2 regions of the Metabacillus mesotrionivorans genome follow, and region 2 is predicted to be linked to the other one. Evidence: a T-box and tRNA genes for the amino acid it is inferred to sense, from the RefSeq annotation. Region 2 holds a T-box; the other holds one or more tRNA genes.
What was found. The T-box of region 2 lies ahead of thrS (threonine--tRNA ligase). A T-box ahead of a tRNA ligase gene usually reads a tRNA of that ligase, here a tRNA-Thr.

Region 1 (9,648 bases), on a different contig from region 2:
CCGCAGTAGCTCAGTGGTAGAGCTATCGGCTGTTAACCGATCGGTCGTAGGTTCGAGTCCTACCTGCGGAGCCATTTTGGAGAGCTGTCCGAGTGGCCGAAGGAGCACGATTGGAAATCGTGTAGGCGGTAACCCGTCTCAAGGGTTCGAATCCCTTGCTCTCCGCCACAACTTTATGGCCCGTTGGTCAAGCGGTTAAGACACCGCCCTTTCACGGCGGTAACACGGGTTCGAATCCCGTACGGGTCACCAACATATTTTCGCTGCGGAGGATTAGCTCAGCTGGGAGAGCATCTGCCTTACAAGCAGAGGGTCGGCGGTTCGAGCCCGTCATCCTCCACCATGAAAATTTAAAGCAGCAGCGTAACGGTCAAGCAGGTTTAACACCAACTTATCGGGACGAAGAGAATTACCTTATTATTATCGCGGGGTGGAGCAGTCTGGTAGCTCGTCGGGCTCATAACCCGAAGGTCGCAGGTTCAAATCCTGTCCCCGCAACCAAATGGTCCCGTGGTGTAGCGGTTAACATGCCTGCCTGTCACGCAGGAGATCGCCGGTTCGATCCCGGTCGGGACCGCCATTTTTATAAAGGCTTGGTAGCTCAGTCGGTAGAGCAAAGGACTGAAAATCCTTGTGTCGGCGGTTCGATTCCGTCCCAAGCCACCATTTATTCTTTAGCCGGTGTAGCTCAATTGGTAGAGCAACTGACTTGTAATCAGTAGGTTGGGGGTTCAAGTCCTCTCGCCGGCACCACTGAAATGTGGAGGGGTAGCGAAGTGGCTAAACGCGGCGGACTGTAAATCCGCTCCCTCAGGGTTCGGCGGTTCGAATCCGTCCCCCTCCACCATTTTTATCAATCAAATATAGGGGCATAGTTTAAAGGTAGAACAGAGGTCTCCAAAACCTCCGGTGTGGGTTCGATTCCTACTGCCCCTGCCAATTTAAATCTTATCTTATATAGTGGCGGTTGTGGCGAAGTGGTTAACGCATCGGATTGTGGCTCCGACATTCGAGGGTTCGATTCCCTTCAATCGCCCCATTATTTTATTAATAGGGTTTTTATTTATTTTTTGGGCTATAGCCAAGCGGTAAGGCAACGGACTTTGACTCCGTCATGCGCTGGTTCGAATCCAGCTAGCCCAGCCATTTTCACTTTAACAGTCATCTTTGTGCAACAGCTGCATAAGATACAATTACAGCGAATGCGGAAGTAGTTCAGTGGTAGAACACCACCTTGCCAAGGTGGGGGTCGCGGGTTCGAATCCCGTCTTCCGCTCCAGAATCTTAAGGCGGCATAGCCAAGTGGTAAGGCAGAGGTCTGCAAAACCTTTATCCCCGGTTCAAATCCGGGTGTCGCCTCCAATTTTTATGAACTCACCCTTAGCCGGGGTGGCGGAACTGGCAGACGCACAGGACTTAAAATCCTGCGGTAGGTGACTACCGTACCGGTTCGATTCCGGTCCTCGGCATCAACCAGTATCCAGTTCAAAAAAATGATCATTTTGCCGGTGTGGCGGAATTGGCAGACGCGCACGACTCAAAATCGTGTTCCTCTGGAGTGTCGGTTCGACCCCGACCACCGGTATCTAAAATAGCTATAGAAATCAAGACTTCAACATAACCGTTGAAGTCTTTTTTTGCGTTTATTTTTACGACATAAATTTTACAAAATCGTGTGCGTTGAATCGTGTGCGTAGGAGGTTGGTGTGGGTAGAAGAGGAAAACTTTCAGATGATGAAGCGCAAATAATTAAAAAGAAAATTACGGATGATCAAGCTTACGAAGTCTTCTTCAAAAATTGTTATTGTACAAGGTCAATATATAAATAAATTACGTGAAGATTTAACGGATTATCTATATCAATAATATATGTCAAAAAATGATTGGATAGCTTCAATTGATTCATTTCAAGGTAATGACTCAATTCCAATAATGACAATTCATAAAATTAAGGGGTCTATTCATAAAAGCTGCGTGCCAAATAACGAATATTTTATATATTGTTGAGTGATATTTAGAACAGAATAAAAGTTCTGTTATGTGGTTTAATTAAAGTTAGATTGTAGGATGCTCTCACGTACACCCACAATCTATGGGTGGTATGATGATAAGGGGTTAAAAACCTTTTTATATCAACATCTAAAATGATAATATGCTTTTCTTGTCCTCAGATTTTCAAAGAACACCGAATCCATTACAAAAAAAGCTAACCGATTTTTGCATTGGCCCTTATTGCTATGTAAGAGTAGATGATATATTGTAAAGGGTTTAATAGTTATCATTCTATAGGAAGTTATTGGTAATATATGTTATAATAAAGTTAGCATTTTTTGGAGGTGAAAGTGGTGAGAATGTTTTCGGAAAAGGGCTTAATACAAACAAATAATATTTATCAAAAGATTGCACTTATTTCTTTAACAGTTAGTATATTTTCTTCTTTTTCTTTCTTAATATCCTATTCCTTTCTTTATGGATATTATTTCGGGGGATCATTAGACTTCTCTTCTTCTAATTTTGATATTTATCTCAACTTTATTCCATTCCAGTTTCAGACCATGACATTTACATGGTTAATGCTCTCCTTATCTATCAGTTTACTCATTTTTATGTCAAAAATTATAATAGAAAAAGAGTTTCAAAATATATTATTAGTACTAATAAGTTTCATTATTTTACATATTCTATTAACTGTTTTTTTTACTCGACAAGTTAATGATGTTTTAACAATTCTTCAATTTGGTGTGATTTGGGCGATTCCTTTTTTTATTCTATTAATGGTTTTCTTTGTTGTGAGAGTTTACAAGGTCCCCCTTAAATCCTTTGCCGGTTCTTTATATGGTTTAATTGGAATTATGTTTCTAATAATAATAAATCATTGGAATACCGCTGATGAGTGGGTAATGCTCTTGGTTTATTTTGCATTTTTTGCCGGAGGAATCAGTTTCAGTTATATTTCCTATAACAAATACTCAAATGTTGCATTCTTTTTTCCATATTATTTTATAATCCTTATATTAATATATAGTCTGTATCCAATACAGGAATTCTTTAATTCTATTAATATAATGGGGGTTGTTATTGTCTGTCCAATTGCTATGATAATAAGCTATTTTACTGCTAAAAAAAAGAAATTAGTAGATGTTAATTCAAATAATGTTACAGATAAGCATTCAGTCTTTATATACCTTTCAACAGTACTCAATGAGTTTCTTAATAAGAAAACAAATAATAAATTAATAATGTTAATCATGTTGATGCTTTTGGGGGCATTTATTATAATACCTAGAATTTCTATATACACAGCAAAAGTTATTCGAAGTTTTACACCTGTAGAAAAATTACAACAGAATATTATAAAAATGAAGGATATAGAAGGCAGAGTAGTGAAATTCAAAGGAAAGGTTGTCGCAGATCAAAATAATATACTTTTTATCTCAAATGAAAATTGGCAACTGGAACAAGTGAAAACCGAAAAATACATAGTTGAAATAAATGAAAAAGACTAAATATTGAAAGAATTTTAGGTGGACATTATTATTTACAAATAAAAGTGCGTAAGAAATACTACTTAAAGTGTGATTAAGGGTAAGGGAAAGTTCCTTACTCAATGCTCATAAAATTTGACTCCATGTTGACTCCTAATTGTAAATAAACTATAGAATAATTTCTGAAGAATGTAGTCTTTATAAGACTTTGTAAATTATGTTATAGATGAAACCGACATAAAATCGTATTCCTCTGGAGTGTCGATTCGACCCCGACCACCGGTATCTATAACTTACGAAAACGAGTAAGGCAATGCTTTTAGCAATCAGAGCATTGGCTTTTTTTGTTTTATCTGAACGCCCATCGTGTGGACAAAATACTTCCTCAATCTTATAAATTTAAACCCAAGTACCCCCGCCCACCTCCCTGCATATGATGCTTTTATATGCGCTGAAAGGGTGGAGAAGAATGTATTATTATCCGAATTACTGGTATCCAAATCCTTATTATCATCAGGTTCATACACCGATGAACAGTTATTACAGAGAACCGGCCTATTGGAATTATCAAGGGAGCACCTACCCCTATGAGATGAGTGAGTACAGATTCTCATTAAAGGATTATGGAGGAGAGCCATTTGTTATTAATATTAATGAAGCGACGCTGCAGAACAATACTTTCCGGACGGCCTTATGGACAGGAACTCACCTGCAGCTAACGTTAATGAGTCTCAATCCGGGTGAAGATATCGGGTTGGAAATGCATCCTGATGTTGATCAGTTCCTGCGGGTTGAAGAGGGGCAGGGGATTGTTCAAATGGGCAAGAGCAAGGACCAATTGCCTTTCATGAGAAACGTCTATGATGATTCGGCGATCTTCATACCGGCAGGAACGTGGCACAATGTCACTAATACAGGCAAATCTCCGCTGAAACTTTACTCGATCTATGCTCCTCCGAACCATCCGTTTGGTACAGTTCATCAGACGAAAGCGGATGCAGAGGCTGCCGAAGAAAGTTACGGCCAAAATGGTGGAGAAACCGTTATTGATGGCAAGACTCCGGATGAATGGGTAAAGCACACGGAATTTTTGGTGAAGGAAGGGCTGGAGGATGTGCAAAGAGGGATCAATGCGGTTCATATTCTTCAGGAGTTTATTTTGATGGGCGTGCTTGTAGGGAAGGGATACACTCCTGAGAAGGCATATGAAACAGTGGAAGAGTGGGAGCGTACGGGAGAGTCCAAGCTTCTGCAGCAGAGCAAAAAATTAGGGGGACAAAGCGTATAGTGATGGCTGTACCCCGGAATATTAGACTCAATTAAGCAAATGAGAAAGAACCTGGAGCTCACCAGGTTCTTTTTTTGTTAAAATACATTTATTGCACCAGTTGCTCAAAAGAGCTCGTATTGGTGCATTTCTCAAGCATTTATGTGATTTTAGCACTGTCATACAAAAAGAGGACAAGCCTTTCTCCCCACATCTAGTCAAAATAGTGCACCTTCTTCGTCAATTGAGTATCCCCTTTTTAGTAAGCGCTATCATTATAATAAAAGAAAGCGGTTACAAACTAAGGGTGGTGAGACGGTTGGAAACGAAAATTCAAACGGGGCCTGTGAGCACGAAGGCTCAGATGCAGACCGTTCCTAAGAAGAAGTTTAAGGTGAAGAGCCTGCTTGTATATGGCGCCTTTGTTGGTCCGGCGCTGCTGTTCTTCCTTGTGATCCAGATACTGCCGTTCTTAATGGGGCTTTATTATTCGTTTACTTCATGGAATGGAGTCAGTTCAGCTGTCGAGTGGGTAGGTTTGGAGAACTATCTGAAGATCTTTACGAATGATCCGGCCTTTTTTAATTCTTTCATTTTTACGACGAAGTTTATGTTTGCGGCTGTTATTATCAGTAATGTGATTGGGTTTGCTTTTGCACTGATGCTGAATGCAGCGCTTAAAACGAAGAATGTTCTGCGGACTGTCTTTTTCCTTCCGAACGTCATCGGGGGATTATTGCTCGGATTTATCTGGCAGTTCATTTTTGTAAAAGGTTTTGCATCACTCGGAAATATGACGGGTCTTGAGTTTTTCAAAATGCCTTGGCTTGGCGATGAGACGACTGCGTTTTGGGGAATTGTCATCGTGTTTGCCTGGCAGACGAGCGGCTATATGATGGTCATCTATATTGCAGCTCTTCAGGGTGTGGATACTTCCCTGCTTGAGGCGGCGAAGATGGACGGAGCTTCTGCTTGGACGCTTTTGACGAAGATTATTGTTCCGCTGATTCTTCCGGCGTTTACAATTTGTCTGTTCCTTACAATATCAATGGCGTTTAAGATTTTCGATCTGAATATCTCTCTTACAGGCGGCGGGCCGTTCAACTCGACTCAGTCTGTAGCGATTAATATTTATCAGGAAGCCTTCCAGAATAACCGTTACGGTCTTGGTACGGCGAAGTCGATTCTGTTCTTTGTGGTTGTTGCCATCTTTACAACCGTACAGGTAATGATGACGAAGAAGCGGGAGGTTGAGGCGTAATGGGCAACCGGTACACAGGCAAAACATTTGTCCTCGAGATCATAGCAATCGCAATTGCGCTGATCTTCCTGATTCCGTTTTACTTCGTTCTAGTAAACTCGGTTAAGCCGTTTGCAGCTATTTTAATAGATGCTGCAGCATGGCCGAAGGAATTTATGTTCTCTAACTACGCCAAAGTGTGGGAGGTTATCAACTTCCCGCGGGCTTTCTGGAATTCGCTTATCATCACTGTTTTCAGTAATATTGGGTTAGTGATCATCAGCTCGATGGCTGCGTGGAAAATGGTCCGCACGCCGGGCAGATTCAACAAAATCCTGTTTGTTCTGTTTGTAGCGGCAATGGTCATTCCGTTCCAGACGGTGATGATTCCGCTGATGAAGCTTGGAGGCACGCTTGGTCTGACAAACAGCATTCCGGGTCTGATTATCATGTATTTCGGTTTTGGTGTTCCGCTTTCACTGTTCCTTTATCACGGGTTTGTGAAAACAGTGCCTGTTGAAATTGAAGAGTCAGCAAAGATTGACGGCTGCAGCGAGTTCGGAGTGTTCTGGAGAATTGTTTTCCCTCTCCTAAAGCCGATCACGGTAACGGTAGTCATTCTGAATACGCTTTGGATCTGGAATGATTACCTTCTTCCATTGCTTGTTCTGCAGGATGCGGAGCTCCGCACGATTCCGCTTGCGGCAAGTTCATTCTTTGCCCAGTACACGAAACAGTGGGATATGGGACTCGCAGCGCTGGTGCTTGGCATTACCCCGGTCGTGATTTTCTTCCTGTTCCTGCAAAAGCACATTATTAAGGGTATTGCATCAGGTTCGATCAAGTAGATATAAAGTTTCTGCATTCGATAGATTAAGAGTGCAGAAATTTATATAAAATAAAAAGATTCAAGGAGGTCAATCCATCAATGAAACGCTTTCTGTTATTATGTATGTCATTAGTTTTCGTATTCGGCATTATGGCGGGCTGTTCGTCTAAAGAATCATCAGGCGGAGATTCAGGCAAGGATTCAAAATCAGGCGATGAAGTGGTAACGCTTAACTTCTTCCAGTTTAAAGTAGAAATTGCTGACCAGCTTCAGGAAATGATCAAAGAATATGAAGCTGAGAATCCAAACATTAAGATTAAACTTGAAACAGTAGGCGGCGGTGCTGATTACGGCGCAGCTCTTAAAGCGAAATTTGCCTCAGGCGAAGAGCCGGATATTTTCAACAACGGCGGTTTTAAAGAACTTGAGCTCTGGAAAGAAAAGCTTGCTGATCTTTCTGGCGAGCCATGGGTTGAGCATGTTCTTCCAATCGGAAAAGTGCCAATGACAGATGCAGACGGCAAGCTTTACGGAATGCCTGTCAACCTTGAAGGATACGGCTTTGTTTACAACAAAGACCTGTTTGAAAAAGCAGGCATCACTGAGCCTCCTAAAACAATCGATGAACTGAAAGAAGCTGCTAAAAAGCTTGAAGCTAAAAAGATCACTCCATTCTCTGCTGGATACGGCGAGTGGTGGGTAATCGGGCAGCATTTACTGAACATTCCATTTGCACAGCAGGAAGATCCGGAGAAATTTATCGCAGGTCTTTATGACGGATCAGAAAAATTCACTGACAACGAGCAGTTCAAGCAGTTCAAAGAAGTTCTTGATACAGAGCTTAAATATGCAAACGACAATCCATTAACGACAGATTACAATACACAGGTTACACTTTTCGCTTCTGGCGAAACAGCTATGCTGCAGCAAGGTAACTGGACAGAAAACATGATCACAGAAATCAATCCTGAGATCAACATGGGCTTCCTTCCAATTCCGATCAGCAACGACGAGAATGCAAACAGCCTTCCAGTCGGCGTACCGAACAACTGGGTACTGAACAAAAATTCAGAGCATCTTGAAGAAGCGAAAGCATTCTTAAACTGGATGGTTTCATCTGAAACAGGCAAACGCTTCATCACAGAAGAATTCGCATTCATCCCGGCATTCGATAACATCGAGCCTGCTGGTCTTGGCGATCTTGGAACATCGATTCTTGATTACTCTAAAGAAGAAAAAACAATCCCTTGGACTTGGTTCAAATGGCCGGACGGGGCGAACAAAGAATTCGCTGCTGCCATGCAGGAATATGCTGCAGGCAAAATCGACTATGATACAATGCTTGAGCGCTTCCAGACTTCATGGGATAACTTGAAGTAATAGACTGATAGAGAAAGCATGCCCTCATGGGTGTGCTTTCTTTTTGCATCCTTTTGTAATCCCCCCCAAGGTATTTGAAGGAAGATTCTAAAAAGTGCTTTCAAGCCTATAAAACTGGCTATATACTAAAGAATAAGCTAGTCCCTGGAGGTCAGACCCCATGCTGAAACGAAGCATCCGCAACAAATTGATTGTTCTTCTGATGATTACGACCATCGTGCCGTTCGGCAGTTCCATTTTAATCACGTACCTATATACAAAAGAATCGCTTGAAGACCAGGTTGTGAAAGAAAGCAGCAATCTGCTATACCAGGGGAAAATAAACCTTGAAAGCTATTTGAATGAGCTGAACGGTCTTACACTCTCCCTGTACAACAACCCGGATTTTATTAACTACCTCAGAGCGCCCGATGATAAAAATGACTATCAGAATGTCGGTGTTGTGAAAAATATTATGCAGACCATTCTCTATACAGGAGATACGATCAACGAGGTGAAAATTTCGTTTGCCAAAGATGACAGGGTGATTTCTGCTACTAAGCGTTCGACTGTAGTCTTTTCAACGAGTATTGAAGATGAAAAAAGTGAGGCCTTCAACAGTGCTGAGCGCAGCCCCTACAACCTGTATATCGAGCCCGTATACGCAAGCCATGAGGACAGCCCAAGAAGGGGAAGGGACATCGTGATGATGCACAGGGCGCTTACGAATGTGCCCGGAAGCGATGTACTTGGATACATCACTCTCGGCATTTCGCCTGATACGATCATTGATATGAGCCGGAATCTGTACAACCGGGAAACAGAGGAGTTTTTCCTGCTGTCATCAGAGGGGAAGATGATTTACAGTTCAAACGCCGAGATTCCGGACGGATCCAATCAAAAGTGGATTGAGAGCGTGATGGATGCAGACACTGCATCAGGCACGTTTGAGTGGCAGGAGGATTCTTTTAACGGAGTGATGATGTACGACAGGCTTTCTGAATCATCCGGAGGCTGGATCCTGGTCAAGCGGGTGCCGTTTCATATCCTTTATGACAGCGCATACAGCGTGGCTAAAATCAACATTCTCTTTGGCGTGATCGGTTTGTCGCTTGTGGTGCTTGCTGTTCTGTTCGTTTCCTTTAAAATGACGTCCCCGATCAGAATTCTGCTTCAGAATATTGAACAGGTTGAAAAAGGCAATATGAAGATCGCCTCCCAGTCCTTCGGATCTGATGAAATCGGGATTCTGGGCTCCCGTTTTCAGCAGATGATCGAGCGGATCAATCAGCTGATTACGAGGGAGTACAAGCTTGAGCTCGAAAATAAGACAAATCAACTTAAAGTGCTGCAGTCTCAAATCAACCCGCATTTCCTTTATAATGCACTGCAGTCAATCGGAACAGTTGCCCTTAAAAATAACGTCCCGCAAATCTACTCCCTGATCACCCACCTGTCAAAAATCATG
Region 2 (9,648 bases):
TGCTCGCCGTATTTACGGACATTCACAGCTGATTCAGCTGCTTCATTATCGCCCACTACAAGCATATAAGGTGTTTTCTGAATCTGCGCCTCGCGGATTTTATATCCGATTTTCTCATCGCGTGCATCAAGCTCGACGCGGAGACCTGCAGCCTGCAGCTTCTCCTGAACGCTTTTCGCGTAATCAAGATGAACTGAAGGCGAAACCGGGATCACCTGAACCTGAGTTGGAGCAAGCCAAGTCGGGAACGCCCCTTTGTACTCTTCAATCAGGAAGGCTACAAAACGTTCCATCGTTGAGACAACCCCGCGGTGAATAACAACCGGACGGTGCTGTTTGCCGTCTTCTCCTACATAGTTCAGATCAAAGCGCTCCGGCAATAAGAAGTCAAGCTGCACAGTAGAAAGCGTTTCGTCTTTTCCAAGTGCTGTGCGGACCTGAACATCAAGCTTAGGACCATAGAACGCCGCTTCCCCTTCTGCTTCAAAATAGTCATGACCAAGCTCGTCCATCGCAGATTTAAGCATACTCTGTGCTTTTTCCCACATCGCATCATCGTCAAAATATTTCTCTTTGTCTTCCGGATCGCGGTAGGAAAGACGGAAGGAATAGTCATTGATGCCAAAGTCTTTATAAACTTCTTCAACAAGTTTTACAACCCGGATAAATTCATCTTTGATTTGATCAGGACGGACAAAGATATGGGCGTCATTCAGCGTCATTGCGCGGACACGCTGCAGTCCTGTAAGAGCTCCTGACATCTCATAGCGGTGCATCGTTCCAAGCTCTGCCACGCGGATCGGAAGTTCGCGGTAGCTGTGAATGTCATGCTTGTACACCATCATGTGATGCGGGCAATTCATCGGACGAAGAACAAGGTCTTCATTGTCCATGTTCATTGCAGGGAACATGTCATCCTGATAATGATCCCAGTGGCCGGATGTTTTGTACAGCTCCACACTGCCAAGCACCGGTGTGTATACGTGCTGGTAGCCCAGACGCTCTTCTTTATCCACAATGTAGCGCTCTACGATGCGCCTTATTGTCGCGCCTTTTGGAAGCCAGATTGGGAGGCCCTGTCCTACTTTTTGAGATGTCGTAAACAGGCTCAGTTCTTTTCCAAGCTTTCGGTGATCGCGCTCCTTCGCTTCTTCAAGCAGGCGCAGATGCTCATCAAGGTCTGCTTTTTTAATGAAAGCCGTACCGTAAATGCGCTGCAGCATTTTATTGTTGCTGTCCCCGCGCCAGTATGCGCCGGCTACACTTAAAAGCTTAAATTCTTTCAGCTTTCCTGTTGAAGGAACATGCACCCCGCGGCAGAGGTCAAAGAAATCGCCCTGTTCATAGATCGTCACTTTTTCCCCTTCAGGAATGGCATCAAGCAGCTCAATCTTCAGGTGATCGCCTATTTCTTCATATAACGCCTTTGCTTCTTCGCGTGTTACTTCTTTGCGGACGACCTCTATGTTTTCATTGATGATTTTCTTCATTTCTTTTTCAATCGCCGGCAGATCCTCAGCAGAAATCGATTCTTCCATATCGATGTCATAGTAGAACCCGTTTTCAATAACCGGACCGATTCCAAGCTTTACATTTCCATATAATCGTTTAATGGCCTGGGCGAGTACGTGGGCAGAGCTGTGGCGGATGATTTCCAGCGCATCTGGGCTGTCGAGTGTGACAATTTCAATGCTTCCGTCCTGCTCAATCGGTGTTTTCAAATCAATCAGTTCACCGTTCAGTTTACCGGCAATGGATTTTTTTCTCAGACCCGGGCTGATGGAGGCTGCGATATCTTCAGTTGATGTGCCTGCCTGATATTCCTTTACAGCTCCGTCCGGAAAAGTAATGTTTACATTTGACATCCTAAAGTCACTCCTTGCATGTTTTCTTAAAAAATAAAAAACCCGTCCCTAAAATAAGGGACGAGTGATTATTCGCCGTGGTTCCACCCTTGTTTCCATTCACATTACGCGCGGTGAATGGCTCAAAAAAGATCTGTAACGGGATTTCCCGTCAGCACTTACTCAGGAATAAGTCCTTTTCAAAGCTGAAGTTCAGAGGCGGTAAGCAGGTTATTCGTACTGGGAAGCTTTCAGCCATGTCTTCCCTCTCTTTGAGCCGTGATAACTCACCCGTGTCCTCATCAAAACTTTTCTTCTATTCATAACGTATTATAAAAGCATTCCGGGAGGAAATCAAGCTGATTCCGCTTTTTCCCTTCCGAAAGCTGAATTTAAACGCCAGCCATCTTTCTCGGATAAATGCTTACCCGTTCAAGAAAGATATTCTGGATGGTCTGCACCATTCCATAATCAGGTGAATCGGTATACAGGTGGATCTTCCCAGGGGCTATAGAGACAAGGGGAGCCAAAAGGGAAGCATCAATGTACATCGGGTGCTGATGAACGAACGTCCTGTCAATACGCCCCGCTAAATCCTCTTTGCTGATTTCAGAAAAATGCTCATTGTAAACGGTCAGTTCGTGTTCATGAACAATGTGAATAACCTCTGCCTTCGTTTCCCTGCTCATGGCATACTCTCTTAAACTATGAATAAACGTCTGATACTCCTGTTCAAGCTTATACTCTTCAATCGCAATCTCAATATATTTATATAAACGCTCCACATAGCTGTGAAGACGGAATTTTATAAAGGACGAAAGAGCAAATGCAAGATCAGGCTTAATAAAGTCATTCAGCGCTTCATAAATCGGCGTTTCTCTCACGGGAAGCTGTTTGGCACCGGGAATTTCCGTCCGTTCACCTTCAATGATCGCCTCTGCAATATGTATGATTTGCTGCTGTTCTTCAGGCTCATGAAAATAAAAGCGGTCCCTGATGATCGAAAGCATAAGACGTGATTCATTGTATTTAAGAATATAAGACGCAAGCGCCGGAATAAAAAGCGTTCTTGCCGCCGCATCAAAATCACTTGCCGAAACCCCGACTCCGTTTCCGTCAATTATGCACAATTCAACGTTCCGCTGATTTTGCTTAAGGACAAGCATTGTATAAAATCTCTCTGCTTCATCCGGAGAATTAAAAAATACTTTGATCAAGGTTGTCCCCCCTTTTAGCCAATACCTGATTCCATGTATATGGCCTGAGAAGAACAATTAGAATCACAAAACCAAAAAAAGCAGCACGCCGCAGGATTTGCGGTGTACTGCTTTTTCTATCTTTCGCGCCAGTTGCGGCCTTTCAGTTCGAACGGTTCTGCCAGATACTTGATCCTCTCCATAATTCTCGCTGATTTTACAGGCTCTTCTTCACCGCGCTGTGTAACGCTTAAATGCGACTGAAGATCTTTCATGCTGAAATTGGAGGTGAAAAACGTTGGAAGGTTTTCAAGCATGCGGTATTGGAGGATTGACCCCAGAATATCATCGCGCACCCAGCTTGACATCGCCTCGGCACCAATGTCATCAAGCATCAGCACCTTTACCTTTTTAACTGCCTCAACCTTCTCTTCCAGCGAATGATCATGCATGGAGCTTTTTAATTCCCTGAAAAATTCCGGCACATACACAAGCATGGAAGGAATCTTTTTCTTTGCAAGTTCGTTTGCAATCGCTCCGAGAATATAGGTTTTGCCGATCCCGAACGGACCGTACAAGTACAGCCCTTTGCGGTACTTGCCCTCTTGATAGTCCCTGCTGAAGCTTAGGGCCATGTCCACAACCTTCAGCCTGCTTGCTTCCTTGAGATCAATGTCTTCAAGGGTTGCATTCAGAACGTCACGCGGAATAAACATGGACTTGATGAGCGACTGCTGTTTTTTCCGTTCATCATCCGCTTCTTTCGTCGGGCAGACCTCATACTTCAGGTCAATGGTTTTTCCCTGAAGGATAAGCTTCGGATGATAGCCTTCTACTAGATTTTTGCATTCTCTGAGACTCGGGCAGTCTGCGCAGCGCTTGCTTTGTCCAATGTATTCGTAGAGTTTGATCAGGCTTCTGTTGATCATTTCTTCATTCACTTCAGAACTGTTTTCATGCAGAAATTCCTGGATATCCGGATTTTGCATGATCTGAGCCTTCATGGCACCCAGCCTCTTCTGAAAATCTTCCCGGCCTGAAAGACGCCCAAGAGATTTGTTGATGGATTCCATTTTGTTCACCTCCGCCTGAGATTAATTTTGTTCCCTGTACTGTCTGAGCTTTTCTTCAAGCCGTTTCCGTTCAAGCTCTGTTTCTTCGTCATCCTGCTCTGCGGCTGGTTCTCCACGTTCTTCGCTTTGCTGTAAATACTGTGGCAGCGTTTCTTTCCGGACAATTTTTCTGCCGGAAGATGTTTTCTTTGAAGCCCAGTCCTGATACTTTCTGTGCTCCTGCTTCGCAAGGTCCATCGCTTCCTTGACAGTTGACACCTGTTTCCGCGCCCAGTGGCTCGCGATTCGCTGAACATACGTCTTTGAGAGCTTCATGTCGGTTTTGAGCATGACATAGTAGATCAGGACGTTCACAACGCCCGGATGAAGCTTTTGTTTGAACATGACTTCTTCAACGATCTGCAGGTCTGCAGCAGATGGCTCTATGCCGTCTGCCAGGTCCTTTAAAAACTGCTTCGGCGAGATGCTCTCAAGCTGTCTGATCAGCGATTCTTCCTGTGACAGTTCAGCCTGAACCGCAGGCTTTGACCTGAGATGGGAAGGCTGTACTTTTTCAGTAAGAGCAGGAAGTCTTTCCCCGTGCTCAAACTGATACCAGTCTCTTGCAGCCTTTCTGAGTTCATCTATTTGAATGGCTTCATTCGCATCAATGGCGTTCATCACAACATTCTTCATCTCCATGGCTCCAATGCCGTAAAGATAAGAAAGTTTCTTGATCGTTTCTTTTACTTTCGGCGTAATGGATTTCCTTGGAATGACAGCTTCTGAAAGCCCGGCGTAAAACAGATCAAAATCAAAAACAGTGTCCGTCATATGGGGAGAGCTTCCCGTCTGAGAACCAAGAAAGTCCTTGCCTTCTTCAGGGATCATGGATTCCTGCATTTCTCCTGAAGCAAAAGAGTGCATTTCTGTTGGCTGCAGGGACTGAAACACCTCATTGAAGGGTTTTGTCACCTGCGTCAAGTTTTCCGGAAGGCTGCTGTCTGAAAAGTAGGCTTTCAGCTGACTGTATTTTGACTTTCCGATCCGGTTATACAGATAGATGTTTAATACCCCGTCCTGAAAAAATTCATCCGGCATGATGGGCGGCATCAGCTCATAGATGTAGAGTCTGGAATCTCCTTCTTCTTTCAGATAGGTTTTAAGCAGTCCAATGCCCTCAAGCTTAATCCGTTCTTCATAGATCTCCCTCAGGTTGCTTTGCATAAGAGACATCAAGCCATGATGCGTCGTTTCTCTGCTCCATATCCGGTCCTGTTCAAGCTCTGACCAGAGTGTCATATAGAGGGCATAGCATTTTGCCCCAAGCAGAGGCTGATAGAGCAGCGTCAGAACTTTTCTGTCAAAATCCTGCAGCAGCCCGTTCATTTTGACGAGATACCTGTCTACCGGAAGTAATTGTTTCCAATGATTGTCCATAGCATTCCCTCTGTTTCATCAGCCGAAACAAGCAGCATGCCTGCGAAAAGGAAAAAAGAGCCCAAAACCATGTTCTGCGCGCTCTTATTTCACCTTTTTGATCAGCTCTGATAATTCTTGAATAAATACATTTATATCTTTAAACTGGCGGTAAACGGACGCAAACCGGACGTAAGCCACTTCATCTACACCTGCAAGCCTGTCCATAACCATTTCGCCAATGTCGTCGCTGTTCACTTCTGATATTCCCTGATTCCGGAGTTCTTTTTCAATATCCTGCACAATCTCCTCCAGTTTCGGAAGAGGAACAGGGCGCTTTTCACACGCTTTGATGAGCCCCCGAAGAATCTTATCTTTGCTGAATTCTTCCCGGACCCCTTCTTTTTTGACAACAATGAGCGGAATCTCCTCTACCTTTTCAAACGTTGTGAAGCGGTACTGGCACTCTTCGCATTCACGCCGTCTCCGAATGGATTTTCCTTCATCAACAGGACGGGAGTCCAGAACTCTCGTGCCATTATGATGACATGTAGGACATTTCATACAACCAGCTCCAATCAAAAAGCATCGGGATTTCTGTTACAGTCTGATCTTGATGCCGAATCTTTTCTTCTATCTTTCCCAAAAGCCTGGACTTTCCTTCGCACGCAGCCGTTATCACTTCGGATAAAGTCCTGTGCCGATAAACGGAAGATCCTTATTCAACTTTTCGTAAGCCTCACTGATCAGCTTTTTGCTGAATCCGAAATCTGTTCCGAGCTTTGAATCTGTTGACACGTTGAAATCAATGGCTGTTTCGTAAGGCCGTACAGATATGACCGTGACAATCATCAGCGCTTTTTTAGGTTTTTCAATGGCAAGACTGATTTCGCCGTGCTCTTCGGAAACGGAGGTTACTTTTGCTCCAGGCATTCTGCCGAGCGTTTGCTGAACGGTTTCCATTGCCTTCTTGGCGGTCGTTTTATAATAGTGGCTTCTCAATGCCTCATCGTAATGATTTTCAGACGTTTCCTGTCCTGCAGAGAAGAAACTTTTCATTTTATGCATCATGCTCATAGTCAGGCTTGGCTCCTTTTCTAATTAGAATAAAAGGTATGTATGTAAAAGGTCATTGCATAAGAAAAAGAGGTGCATGCTGCACCTCTTTCATTTTACATGAAAATGAGTAATCATTAAAGAGCTTTTACTTGAGCCTGTTTCACTTGTACAGGACCCATGCCGCGCGGGATCTCAATGTTCTCGCGTGTTTGTGCGCAAAGAGCCTCTGCAATATAGTCTGCTGCAACATTCGGGTTTAAATCTCCGCAAGTATATACATCAATGCTTGCATATCCATGCTCAGGGAAGCTGTGAATCGTTAAGTGAGACTCAGAGATGATGACAACCCCGCTCACACCTTGAGGAGCAAATTTGTGAAAAGCTACCTCACGCACTTCAGCACCTGATTTCAGCGCAGCATTTACAAACGTTTTTTCAATAAAGTCCATATCATTCAGTTTATCAAAGTCGCATCCCCACAGTTCAGAGATTACGTGACGTCCCATTGTTTCCATTATATGGTTCCCCCTTTAGGAATTTTAGTTTACATGAAGTTCTTCGCAATGGATTGTTGAACTACCACGGGGGAAAGTTAGTCCAGAGAGGTCCTAACCCTTTAAGTAGCCACAAGGCCGCGTTCATTAAGAAGTTCACGAAAAATAGTATACTTTCTTTAGTTTGTTTTTGCAACACACTTTTTTCAAAAAAATGATGCTTCTCTTTCATGCAGGGGCTCGCAGCATACGCTGCCGGGGGTTTTAGTATTTTTTGAGCGGAGATAAATTTCGTTTTTGGGGGAGGACATAATTTGGAATACTTTCTGGCGGGATGGTGCTATTGAACCGGATTTTTTTCTGCTTGAGGGTTCTTATTGGGTGGGATGGTGATACCAAACCGGATTCTTCTCTGATTGAGGGTTCTTATCGGACGGATCAGGGCTACCAAACTGGATTCTTTTCCGCTTGAGGGTTCTTATCGGACGGATTGGTACCACCAAACCGGATTCTTCTCCGCCTGATTGTTCTTATCGGACGGATTGGTACCACCAAACCTGATTCTTCTCCGCTTGAGGGTTCTTATCGGACGGATTGGTACCACCAAACCTGATTCTTCTCCGCTTGAGGGTTCTTATCGGACGGATTGGTACCACCAAACCTGATTCTTCTCCGCTTGAGGGTTCTTATCGGACGGATTGGTACCACCAAACCTGATTCTTCTCCGCTTGAGGGTTCTTATCGGACGGATTGGTACCACCAAACCGGATTTTTCTCTGGTTTGAGGGTTCTTATCGGACGGATCAGGACCACCAAACTGGATTTTTCTTTGGTTGAGGGTTCTTATCAGGTGGAACGGTGCCATCAAACCGGATTTTTTTCTGCTTGAGGGTTCTTATTGGGTGGGATGGTGCCGTCAAACTGGATTCTTATCTGCTTGAGGGTTCTTATCGGACGGATTAGGACCACCAAACTGGATTTTTCTTTGGTTGAGGGTTCTTATCAGGTGGAACGGTGCCATCAAACCGGATTTTTTTCCGCTTGAGGGTTCTTATCGGACGGATCAGGACCACCAAACCAGATATTTCTCTGTTTGAGGGTTCTATCCTCACTGAGTCCTGTTACAGAGTGATTACTAGTTTGCTTATAACCCTTCGCACCATCTCCCTCCTGATGAAGGGGCATATCTTACGCACTAATAACCCTTCGCATAATTCTCCTGCCGCTGAAGGGACATATCTTATACACTTATGACCCTTCGCGCAATTCTCAATCCGCTGAAGGGACATATCTTATACACTTATAACCCTTCGCACCATCTCCCTCCTGATGAAGGGGCATATCTTACGCACTAATAACCCTTCGCACAATTCTCCTCCTTCTGAAGGGTCATTTCATATGTGCTTATATTTGTTCAAGCCAGATTTCCGTGCTATTCTCCTTGATCAGATACGCCAGATTAGTTTTCTCGCAGGTTTGCACCACCCCTAAAAGCTGGATGCATAAAGAAAAGACAGCCAAAGGCTGCCTTTTCCACTTATACGTTTATACCGCCGATAACTTCTTCATTTTCGAAGCAACGAATCGAACGAGATCCACGACTCTGCAAGAATAGCCCCACTCGTTGTCATACCATGCGAGCACTTTGATTTTCCGGTCTGCCATGACCATGGTGGACAGGCCGTCGATGATTGCGGAATGCGGGTTTGTATTAAAGTCAATCGATACTAGCGGCTCTGTTGTAAAATCCAGGATTCCCTGGAGTTCTCCGTCTGCAGCATCCATGAACGCAGCACTCACTTCTTCAACTGTCACGTCTCTTTTCACGTCGACAACGAGGTCGACGAGCGAGACATTCGGAGTCGGGACTCTAAGTGCCATGCCATGAAGTTTGCCCTTCAAATGAGGCAGGACAAGAGACAGCGCTTTTGCAGCGCCTGTTGTTGTCGGGATGATGGACTGGCCGCATGCTCTTGCTCTGCGCAGATCTTTGTGCGGGTTATCAATGTTTTTCTGATCGTTTGTGTAGGCGTGAACGGTTGTCATGAGGCCATTTTCAATGCCGAACTGTTCATCGAGCACTTTTACAACAGGTGCCAGGCAGTTTGTTGTGCATGATGCATTTGAAATGATGACGTGCTGTTCATTGTTGTAAGCCTCTTCATTTACGCCCATGACAACTGTAATGTCTTCATTTTTCCCCGGTGCTGTTAAGATGACTTTTTTTGCGCCGGCCTGTACATGGTACATCGCTTTTTCACCGTCGTTGAATTTACCCGTAGCTTCAACAACTATATCAATATCCATGAGCCCCCAAGGCAAATCCCTCGGATCTCTGAAATTAAGTAATTGGACCTTTTGTCCGTTAACTAGCAAATAATCATCAAAAGGAAGCACTTCCCCTTCGAACTTCCCGTGGTTTGTATCATATTTGATCATGTGCGCCAGCGTCTCAGCCGGATAGCTTGCGTTGATGGCGACAATCGTCATGCTTTCTTCAAAGATTGCTTTTCTGAATACCATTCTCCCAATTCGACCAAAACCGTTAATGGCAATCTTCGCTTTCATACCATTACCCCTCTCG

Region 1: it encodes a tRNA-Thr, which carries the amino acid that the T-box ahead of thrS (threonine--tRNA ligase) is inferred to sense. The anticodon was not compared.

The regions. Positions count from the first base shown of each region.
Region 1 is NZ_JBQMFF010000016.1:32,795-42,442, reverse strand. It holds tRNA gene ACTSEZ_RS21090 (tRNA-Asn) at 1-74, shown strand, start outside; tRNA gene ACTSEZ_RS21085 (tRNA-Ser) at 79-168, shown strand; tRNA gene ACTSEZ_RS21080 (tRNA-Glu) at 178-252, shown strand; tRNA gene ACTSEZ_RS21075 (tRNA-Val) at 268-343, shown strand; tRNA gene ACTSEZ_RS21070 (tRNA-Met) at 425-501, shown strand; tRNA gene ACTSEZ_RS21065 (tRNA-Asp) at 505-580, shown strand; tRNA gene ACTSEZ_RS21060 (tRNA-Phe) at 591-666, shown strand; tRNA gene ACTSEZ_RS21055 (tRNA-Thr) at 678-753, shown strand; tRNA gene ACTSEZ_RS21050 (tRNA-Tyr) at 763-847, shown strand; tRNA gene ACTSEZ_RS21045 (tRNA-Trp) at 866-939, shown strand; tRNA gene ACTSEZ_RS21040 (tRNA-His) at 964-1,039, shown strand; tRNA gene ACTSEZ_RS21035 (tRNA-Gln) at 1,072-1,146, shown strand; tRNA gene ACTSEZ_RS21030 (tRNA-Gly) at 1,205-1,279, shown strand; tRNA gene ACTSEZ_RS21025 (tRNA-Cys) at 1,289-1,362, shown strand; tRNA gene ACTSEZ_RS21020 (tRNA-Leu) at 1,384-1,469, shown strand; tRNA gene ACTSEZ_RS21015 (tRNA-Leu) at 1,505-1,585, shown strand; gene ACTSEZ_RS21010 (hypothetical protein) at 2,346-3,506, shown strand; gene ACTSEZ_RS21005 (cupin domain-containing protein) at 4,078-4,773, shown strand; gene ACTSEZ_RS21000 (carbohydrate ABC transporter permease) at 5,072-6,013, shown strand; gene ACTSEZ_RS20995 (carbohydrate ABC transporter permease) at 6,013-6,840, shown strand; gene ACTSEZ_RS20990 (ABC transporter substrate-binding protein) at 6,921-8,201, shown strand; gene ACTSEZ_RS20985 (cache domain-containing sensor histidine kinase) at 8,362-9,648, shown strand, end outside.
Region 2 is NZ_JBQMFF010000004.1:207,351-216,998, reverse strand. It holds gene thrS (threonine--tRNA ligase) at 1-1,865, opposite strand, end outside; T-box leader at 1,919-2,159, opposite strand; gene ytxC (putative sporulation protein YtxC) at 2,237-3,061, opposite strand; gene dnaI (primosomal protein DnaI) at 3,178-4,113, opposite strand; gene ACTSEZ_RS13305 (replication initiation and membrane attachment family protein) at 4,135-5,532, opposite strand; gene nrdR (transcriptional regulator NrdR) at 5,617-6,075, opposite strand; gene ACTSEZ_RS13295 (cytosolic protein) at 6,190-6,588, opposite strand; gene speD (adenosylmethionine decarboxylase) at 6,705-7,085, opposite strand; gene ACTSEZ_RS13285 (glyceraldehyde-3-phosphate dehydrogenase) at 8,610-9,632, opposite strand.